3 regions of the Marinomonas dokdonensis genome follow, and region 3 is predicted to be linked to each of the others. Evidence: predicted binding sites of a transcription regulator. Region 3 holds the regulator's gene; each other region holds the start of a gene.

Region 1 (3,266 bases), on a different contig from region 3:
CGGCTACACCCACCGCAGTGTTGATCAGTGTCGGCCACATACAACATAAGGTTACGGTGAACATAGAGGTTAAGAATGACTTAGAAAACATTGGGTCATCACTCACATAAGTCGCACTCACCACCATAGTAACCAGCGGTAACCAGGCCAGCGGTGAAACCGGTTTGAACACTTGAATGACCGGATTCAGCGCACTGTAAACGGAACTATTCAGCCCGATCAGTATGCCCACCGGTATGGCGATCAAGGTGGCCAAACCAAAGCCTGCCAATACTGTATAGAGGCTGGTAAAAATCTGATCGAAGAAGGTTGGTTTACCCGTATACTCTCTTATTTTGCCAACATAGCTTGGATCTTTTGCTTGGCGATCCGCGATACGTTTTTCTTGGCGCTCATAAAAGCCTTCTTCTTTAACCCTTTCCCTTTGATGATCAGCAACCAAACTATTCCATTGCTCATACACGACTACAGGTCCAGGAAATTCTCCTAAAGAAGTGTGCACTCGGCTTGCGCCCACTTGCCACAATAGGATAAATGCCAAAATACCAAACAGAGGAAACAATAGACTTTTTATTGATATCCCTGAGATCCAGTCTTTCACTGAGGTCGCCGACACGCTAGGTAGGTTCATTTTTTACTCTCTTCTTTTTTACAGTACGGCTTTACACAAAAACCAATAAATAGAGACCATATCGCTATGGTCTCTTATTCACGTTAGATTTGCTCATCGCCTTTCAAGCCGATTTTGAAGCTTTTTAGGTAATCATTAGGACGTTTACCGTCGTAAGTCACACCATCGATGAAATCACTTTGCGGCGCTTTAAAGCCATCTTCTGTTGCAAAATCTGGGAATTCACTCGCCATCATCAAGCCATCTTCAATCAAAGATTCAGCCGCTTGCGCATAGATGTCTGGACGGTAAACTTCTTTCGCCGTTTTCATGTACCAATCATCCGATTTTGGCTCAGAGATTTGTCCCCAACGACGCATTTGCGTTAAGTACCAGATCGCATCACTGTAGTATGGGTAGGTAGCGTTATGACGGAAGAATACGTTGAAATCCGGAACTTCACGCTTGTCGCCTTTTTCGTATTCGAAAGTACCTGTCATACTGTTGGCAATAACATCGTAGTCAGCCCCCACATAGTCACTGCGAGATAGAATCTCCACGGCTTCTGGACGGTTAGCATTGTCATTTTCATCCAACCATTTGGCTGCACGAATCATGGCTTTAACCACACGAATATGGGTAATTGGGTTTTCTTCTGCCCAATCACTGCTCACACCAAACACTTTCTCTGGGTTGTTTTTCCAGATTTCGTAATCCGTGATAACTGGAACACCGATGCCTTTAAATACAGCCTGTTGGTTCCAAGGTTCGCCCACGCAGTAACCAGAAATTGTTCCAGCTTCCATGGTCGCAGGCATTTGTGGTGGTGGGGTAACGGATAGGAAAGCATCCGCATTTAGCTGACCACTAGTGTCACCTTTATGTGGTGCGTAGTAGCCTGGGTGAATACCACCCGCGGCTAACCAGTAACGTAGCTCATAGTTGTGAGTCGACACTGGGAACACCATGCCCATATTGAATGGTTTACCCTGTGCTTTATAACCATCTACAACAGGTTTCAAAGCGCTGGCACTGATTGGGTGAACTGGCTTGCCATCTGGTCCGTTTGGAATATTTTTCTTCATCTCGTCCCAAACTTCGTTTGAAACGGTAATGCCATTACCATTCAAATCCATGCTGAATGCGGTAATAATGTGGGCTTTTGTTCCGTAGCCTATGGTTGCACCCAATGGCTGGCCTGCCAGCATGTGTGCACCGTCCAACTGTCCATCAATCACTCGGTCTAGCAAAACCTTCCAGTTTGCTTGAGCTTCCAAGGTGACATACAAGCCTTCATCCTCGAAGTAGCCTTTCTCGTAAGCAATCGCGAGAGGCGCCATGTCGGTCAATTTAATGAAGCCAAACTTCAATTCTTCTTTTTCTGCGTAATCCAGTTCAGCGTGAGCCAAACCTGACATCAGTGCACTTCCCACTAAGAGAGAGGCACCTAACACACGACTAGTAAGTGACCATTTTGATAAAGGTATAACAGCTTGCAATTTCATGGTTAAGCTCCGCATCAAACAATAAAAACAAAAAAAGGCGCATGCGACATACATCTAGTGTATTCGCAGGCGCCTTTGCCACATCGTCATTCCAGCAATGGAATGGTAATTTAGTTGGTGAAGCAGACGATCATTGCCTGCCTTACTCAATGTTTATTCTCACAGATTAATAAAAGCATTATATGTGCCAAAAAATATAAGTTCATGTTTTATAATGACTTTATCCAAAAAACAAATGCAAAGTACTTTTTCAGAGCACGGAATCGCCCTATAAGATGGCGACCTGTGCACGATTATGCACCCTAAAAGACAAAACCTTTTAAAATTCCCTGTTCATGCAAAGACACCTCACCTTTTGCCACCAGATCAAGCCACTCATTCTCTTGCTCTTTGCTTAAAAGAGGGACTTGAGGCTCAGGAATGGGCAAACCTAACGCTTCAAAATACAAATCCTGACGGTACACTTGATTAACAAATTCATTCAGTGAGGACATATTGCCTAGTTGCTGCCAGCGATACATCTGCCCCATAATCCACAAAGCATAATTAGGTAAAGGTCGGTTAATATCATTGCCCGAAAAACGCTGGTAGGCTTCCATCGGCCAGTCAAACTGACCTTTTGGCTTAACACTATCAAAACCGTAAACCAGTTGCTCTACGGTACAGTTAAGGTATTCGGAGCGACTTAAGATATTTAGAAGCTCTGTCTGGTTCGCCCCATCATCGACCCAAGCACAAGCAGCGTTCAACGCCCGTATCATAGCTAGGTGCTGTTGCGGGTGGCTGTCTACCCATTTAGAGTTCACCCCAAAAACTTTCTCTGGCGTGCTGCCCCAAATTTCATAGCCCGTTACCAGCATATGACCGACGCCCTGCTCCACCGCTAAACTGTTCCATGGCTCGCCAACACAATAACCATCAATCTCACCCTGCTTCAGGTAGTCGATCATCTGTGTTGGAGAACAAACAATGATCTGTACATCGCGATCCGAATCAATGCCCGCACTGTGCAGCCAATCACGTAACTGATAATTATGAGAAGAGTAAGGGTAAACCATGGCAAATCTAAGAGGGGCTTTGTCTGTACCCCGTGCAGTTATATATTGCTTAAGAGCTTGCCCATTACGAATTTCATTAGGATCAGCGGCGAT
Region 2 (3,266 bases), on a different contig from region 3:
TATGCAATAATGCCCATCATTATTTAATTAGGAAAACGCCATGATCACATGCGGCATAGAGATAAAAGGTAGCGAAGCCATTCTTTGCCTACTCAGTAAACAAGATGGTCTGTTTCAAATCACAGATTGTCGCCAAATTCGCCACGCCCTAAGCAACGCTAATGACAGCGCGAACATGCGTAAGTTTTACCAACTGATGAAGAAACTTTTTGAAGACTATAAAGTCGAGAAAGTGGTCATTCGTGAACGCCTAACGAAGGGTAAATTTGCTGGAAGTTCTGTTGGCTTTAAAATAGAAGCCGCTATCCAGTTGATTGAAGGTGTTCAGGTAGAGCTTTTTAACAGTGCTCGCATTAAAGACATTCTGCAGAACAACCCAATGCCCATTCCTTTCAAAGCAACAGGTCTAAAAGCTTTTCAAGAAGGTGCTTTTACCGTTGCTTATGTAGCCTTAGCCGAAGATACAGAACAAGTTTAATGGCCATCAAACACTTTCTTAGAGACTAAGAAAGTGTTGCTTTGTTTTCCCCGATAAAAAATTGCCATTTTAGCACACAACAAACCACCAAAATGGCGCAGAAGAAAATTCATGCACTATTATAATGCACAACTAAGCCGCTTTACGCTTACTTAAAATCACCATTAACACCCCACCCAATACCCCTGCGCTTGCCAAAATCAAATGCATAGTTACCGCTTCACTGGCAAAAACCACACCGCCAATGGTGGCAATCACTGGCACAAGTAATTGCAGTACTGCAGCTAGGGTCGTAGTGATTTGCGGTAGCAAGGCATACCATAGAGCGTAACCCAGTCCAGACATCACTGCACCAGACAGTATTGCCCAGATTGCGCCGAGGGATGATACCGACATTTCAAAACCGATAAAGACAATAAAAATCAATATCATAGGTAGGGTTCTAATAAAGTTTGAGGTGGTCACAAAAAGTGGACTGGTCGACTTTTTACCCAACCAGGTGTAAGCCCCCCAAGCGATCCCCGCCATCACCATCAAACCAACGGCCAATAAAGGCATAGCGGTTGCGCTCTCACCTTGCAAGCTTGGCAATATCAAATAAACAAAACTTAAAAATGCCACGGCTAAACCTAACCACTCAAGGCCTGCCAACCTCTGGCCGGCACGAATGGCCAATAAAATTAATGTGAGCTGAACGGCACCAAAAAGTATCAAGGCGCCAAGACCTGTACCCAATGACACATAGGCGTAAGAAAACCCTAGAGCGTATAGAAACAGTGCCAGAGCAGACCACCAGCTCCCTTGTTGCCAAACGTTTTTCACCCCGCCATTCGAGCTTTTTGCCAACTTAAATAAGCACAACAACAGCAGAGTAAAAGCGCCACTCACCAAGCGAAGCAGCGTAAAGCTGGCGGGATCAATCAGACCTTCCGCCAAAGCCAGACGGCACAAGATGGAATTACCAGCAAAAGCAATTAACGCTAAGGCTATATAGAAAAATAAGCGGATCTCTTTTGTCATCATTTTGTTTAAAACAGCCTCTAGTATTAATCAGTGTATCGTTCTTGAATGATCGTTCACTTTAATGACTGGCACTGGATTTGCAAGTTTTAACTTAATTAGTGTGGAGAGACACACCTGATAATGGACTTATTTATGACACCTTTGATTATTTTTACTGATCTTGATGGAACTTTACTTGACCATCACACTTACAGTTTCCAACCTGCCCTGCCGGCACTACAAGCTCTTAAAACCTTTTCTATTCCTTGTGTACTGAATACCAGCAAAACCTTCGCAGAACTTTTATCCCTCCGCCAAGCTTTAAATCATAACGACCCCTTCATAGTGGAAAATGGTTCTGCAGTATACATACCGAAACACCTCAATCTTAAATTGACAGAACAACTAGAAGATAGCGGAGATTTTTGGGTAAAAGCCTTTGGCCCGAAACGCAGTACCCTAGTGCAACTAAGCAAACAGCAAAAAGACATTTATCACTTCACGCCTTTTAGTGACATGAGTCATCACGACCTAATGGAGATCACAGGTCTTGAGGAAGACGATGCCAAATTGGCAATGCAGCGAGAATTTACTGAACCTATGTTATGGCAAGATTCCGACAGTGCGCTGGACGATTTAAGAGAAAGGCTGCAAGACGCGCACATACAAATTCAAAGAGGGGGACGCTTCGCCCACCTGATGGGAGATAAATGCGATAAAGCCAATGCCATGCTGTGGTTAAAAGAACTTTACCTCAACCAAGGGGATGGCGAGATTGCAACGGTCGCCCTTGGCGATGGAGAAAACGATATTGGCATGATCAGTAAAGCGGACTTCCCTGTGGTGATTCGCTCCCCTGCCCATGAGCCCCCTGTAATTGAGAACCGCTTGGATACCTATCTAACCAACGCATACGGTCCTGCAGGCTGGACTGAAGCCATTGATAGCATTCTCATCAAACAGGGCATTGTGGCGTAAGAATTTCAAACTTTTAGCATTACATTTAAAATTAGGACAAATACTATGGGTGACTTTCATCAAAACGGCATCATCACTACCTTTCATAATTTGGCTAACCGCCCCTTAGAAGATATGGAAAAAGAGCTGTGCGAATTCTCAAAATCTCGCCCCATGTCTCTTATTTTACCCTGTTTATATTCAGAGCTTGAAACGGATGCCATGCCGAACATCCTCAAGCATTTAAAAGAAGTGCCTTACCTTAGTGAGATCATCATTGGCCTAGACAGAGCCACTGAGGAGCAATACCGCCATGCTCTAGAATTTTTTAGCGTGTTACCGCAAAAGCACCGTGTGCTATGGAACGACGGCCCTCGCTTAAGAGAGATTGACGGTGTTCTAAAGGGTGAGCATTTATCCCCTTCTAACCCTGGTAAAGGCCGTAACGTTTGGTTCTGTATGGGTTACAACCTAGCAGCAGGGGAAGCAGAATCTATCGCCATGCACGACTGTGACATTGTTACCTATGACAGAGAATTATTGGCTCGCCTGATTTACCCTGTAGCCAACCCGAAATTCAACTACGAATTTGCTAAAGGCTACTATGCCCGTACGGCAAATGGCAAAATGAATGGCCGTGTTAGCCGCCTATTGGTGACGCCATTGCTGTACTCACTGAAAAAAGTATTTGGCAACCTAGATTACTTAGATTACCTTGATAGCTATCACTACCCACTTGCCGGAGAGTTTTCCTTCCGTCGAGATGTAATGACAGACATTCGTATTCCAAGTGATTGGGGCCTAGAAATAGGCGTACTCAGTGAAATGC
Region 3 (3,266 bases):
CCGTCATAGAGGCCAAAACTTCTTTTACAACTGTCTCTGGTAGATGTTGGAGTAAATCGGCGAGGTCATCACTTTCAAAGTGTTCAGAGACAGCCACTAAGCGCTCTGTATCCATCTCTTTTAGGAATTGGACACCTATGTCTTCGCTTAGGTATTGAAGGACGTCACCTTCGTTTTCGGAATCGATAAGCTCCCATAGGAGTTTACGTTCTTTTGGTGGGGAGGATTCTAAAAGGCGAGCAACGTCCTGTGCGGGTAGGGCCCCGTTCAGAAGGTAACGTATTTGCATGGTGGCACCGGACTCAAGAGAGTCCGAAACCGTTTGCAGATGAGTTAACATGGATTGCTCAGACATGAGTCTACTCGTCTTCGTCAAAACGATTATTGATTAATTCAATAACGCTTTTTAAGGCTTCAGCTTCGTCTTCACCGTTGGTCTTAATCTTGATCTGAGTGCCCTTACTGGCCGCTAGCATCATCATGGCCATAATGCTTTTGCCGTCTACATTGCGGCCATCTTTTTCAATCGTGATGTCGCATGAAAATCTAGACGTTGTTTCAATAAGCTTGCCGGCGGCACGAGCATGCAAGCCTAACTTATTTATAATGGTAACTGTCTCTTCAAGCATGGCTGTTCCTTATAATAAAGAGTGGAACGTGTTGAACAATTCTTCGTCAGTCTTCGCCGCTCTAAGTTTGTCTAGGGTTTCTGAAGATTGCGCCATTTCGGCAATTTTCGCCAGCGTTGATAAATGCTGGTCACATTCATGTGGCGGTACAATTAAGGCAAAAATCAAATCCACAGGCTTTCTATCGATGGAGTCAAAATCAATCGCTTCGTTGAGGGACAAGACGACAACTGCCGTATGGTTAGCTGACTCAAGACGACAATGAGGAATGGCGATACCGTTACCAACCCCTGTACTGCCTAGTTTTTCACGCCCTAAAAGAGCATCGTAAACAGCGCTGTTTTCACAGTGTAAGCGGTCCGAAACAATGCTGGCTAGGTTCTCTAAAACTCTTTTTTTACTCACTATGTCTTGTTTGGCAAAACACAACTCAGTTTTTAGTAGTGATTTCAATGGCATGATAAAGGTCACATCCGTCTTAAATCAGTCGTTTTCGTTCATTGGAAGGAGGGATGTTCATCGCCTCTCGGTATTTGGCGACAGTCCTTCGCGCTACTTGAATGCCTTGGTCCGCTAGCGTTGTCGCCAGCTTATTGTCACTCAGTGGTTTCTTAGGTGGCTCTTCCGCCACCAATTTCTTGATCATGGCTCGGATGGCGGTTGAAGAGCACTCACCACCTGAGGCTGTATTTACATGGCTGGAGAAAAAGTATTTAAGCTCAAAAATACCTTTTGGCGTGTGCATGTATTTCTGCGTTGTCACACGGGAAATGGTTGATTCATGCATGCCGACTTCTTCTGCAACATCATGCAATACCATAGGTTTCATGGCTTCTTCGCCAAGCTCAAAAAAGTCAATTTGGCGGTTTACAATACAGCTGGCTACTTTTAACAAAGTTTCATTACGGCTTTGTAAACTTTTTATGAACCATTTTGCTTCTTGCAAAGAGGTCTTAATGTAGGTGGCATCTTCCGTGTTGACGGCTGTGCTCGCCATGGCTGAATAAGTTTCATTGATTTTGACGGGTGGCAGGGCGTCGTTATTGAGCTCCACTTGCCAAACATCATTCACCTTTTTCACCGAAACATCAGGAATAACATAATCGGTATCGCCATGATCAATAACAGAGCCAGGTCTTGGATTAAGCTGTTGAATTAAATCAATGACCTCTTTTAAAGCGGCTTCCTTGAGCTTGGTTTTACGGATTAACTGCGTAAAGTCGCGGTTGCCTAATAGAGGTAAGTAATTATCAATTAGATTGTGAGTATTTTTATAAAGAGGGTGATTCTGGAAAGCTTCCAGTTGTACTAATAAACAGTCTCTTAAATCAATTGAACACACACCAACCGGATCAAAGCGCTGAAGTCTGTGCTGCACGGCAATGACTTCATCAAACTCTAGGTCCTCAAGCTCTTGGCTTAGAGATTGCCAAATGTCGTCCGGTGTAATGCTCAGATAACCATCAGATTTAACACATTCAATAATGGCGTAAGCGATTTCAATGTCCCGGTCAGACATGTGGGTTAGATTAAGCTGCCAAATGAGATGGTCTTGAATGCTTTCATCAGGAGCATTGCGGCTTTCAAAATCTGTGTCGCCACCTTCGTAGCCACTCTGTTCGCCTATTGATGCCGAGTTCTGATAGGTGTCATCCCAATTACTATCAATAGACAGCTCTTCAGGAATGCTATCCGTCCATTCAGATTCAATGCGAGCTTCTTCAGCTTCGATAACAGGGTTTTCTGATTCGGTTTTTTTATCCGTTTTTTCTTCGCTGCTTGTTGTAGTTTGGACGATAGGGCTTTCATCGTCGTCAATTTCAAGCAGGGGATTGGATTCAAGAAATTCATGGATCTCTTGCTTCAAATCTAAAGTAGAGAGTTGCAACAGGCGTATGGCTTGTTGTAACTGAGGTGTCATGGTCAGTTGTTGACCGATTTTAAGCTGTAAAGACTGCTTCATAAAGCAACTCTTTCTAAATAGGTGAATTGGAACGAGTTATGCATACTACTCTCTTTGAACAATAATGATAAGGGGGTTATAGGCGGAAATCGTCGCCTAGATATACCTTTTTCACCTGTTCATTATTGATAACGGTTTCCGCGTCGCCAGAAGCAATGATATGACCATTGCCGACTATGTAGGCTTTATCACAGATGTCTAGGGTTTCTCGTACGTTATGGTCGGTGATTAAAACACCTATGCCACTGTCTTGCAGATGCTTGATGATGAGCTTGATGTCGCCCACCGAAATCGGGTCTACACCCGCGAAAGGTTCATCTAATAAAATGAACTTTGGATTCATTGCCAGAGCGCGAGCAATTTCTACGCGGCGTCTTTCGCCACCGGAAAGGGCCATGCCGAGGTTCTTGCGAATGTGAGTAACATGAAACTCTTCAAGCAAACTTTCAAGCTTTTCTGCTTGCTGAGCTTTGTTTAGCTCCTTGCGAGTCTCCAAAATAGCGGAAATATTGTCTTCTACAGACATTTTACGAAAGATGGAGGCTTCTTGGGGTAAGTAGCCAATGCCTTTTTGTGCACGGGTATGCATGGCATTACTGGTGATGTCTTGACCATCAATAAAAATACCGCCAGCATCATTGCTCACCATGCCCACAATCATGTAGAAGCAAGTG

What was found. The regulator sigma-54, encoded in region 3, starts transcription at its own class of promoters, with help from an activator protein. The targets are predictions, from matches to a motif close to TGGCACNNNNNTTGCTNT.
Region 1: ACUM5Y_RS06165 (CmpA/NrtA family ABC transporter substrate-binding protein) is a predicted target of sigma-54. The motif match lies at 2,288-2,305, and genes of this name have one in related genera.
Region 2: ACUM5Y_RS00100 (HAD-IIB family hydrolase) is a predicted target of sigma-54. The motif match lies at 1,568-1,585, and genes of this name have one in related genera.

Annotation. Positions count from the first base shown of each region.
Region 1 covers NZ_JBRAND010000002.1:360,163-363,428, reverse strand. Annotated here, with positions in the region: gene ACUM5Y_RS06170 (ABC transporter permease) at 1-631, opposite strand, end outside; gene ACUM5Y_RS06165 (CmpA/NrtA family ABC transporter substrate-binding protein) at 715-2,028, opposite strand; gene ACUM5Y_RS06160 (CmpA/NrtA family ABC transporter substrate-binding protein) at 2,418-3,266, opposite strand, start outside.
Region 2 covers NZ_JBRAND010000001.1:23,223-26,488, forward strand. Annotated here, with positions in the region: gene ACUM5Y_RS00090 (DUF3010 family protein) at 41-478, shown strand; gene ACUM5Y_RS00095 (DMT family transporter) at 611-1,501, opposite strand; gene ACUM5Y_RS00100 (HAD-IIB family hydrolase) at 1,634-2,458, shown strand; gene ACUM5Y_RS00105 (glycosyltransferase family protein) at 2,504-3,266, shown strand, end outside.
Region 3 covers NZ_JBRAND010000004.1:52,155-55,420, forward strand. Annotated here, with positions in the region: gene mgtE (magnesium transporter) at 1-355, opposite strand, end outside; gene ACUM5Y_RS10995 (HPr family phosphocarrier protein) at 360-629, opposite strand; gene ACUM5Y_RS11000 (PTS sugar transporter subunit IIA) at 639-1,088, opposite strand; gene ACUM5Y_RS11005 (RNA polymerase factor sigma-54) at 1,108-2,592, opposite strand; gene lptB (LPS export ABC transporter ATP-binding protein) at 2,669-3,266, opposite strand, start outside.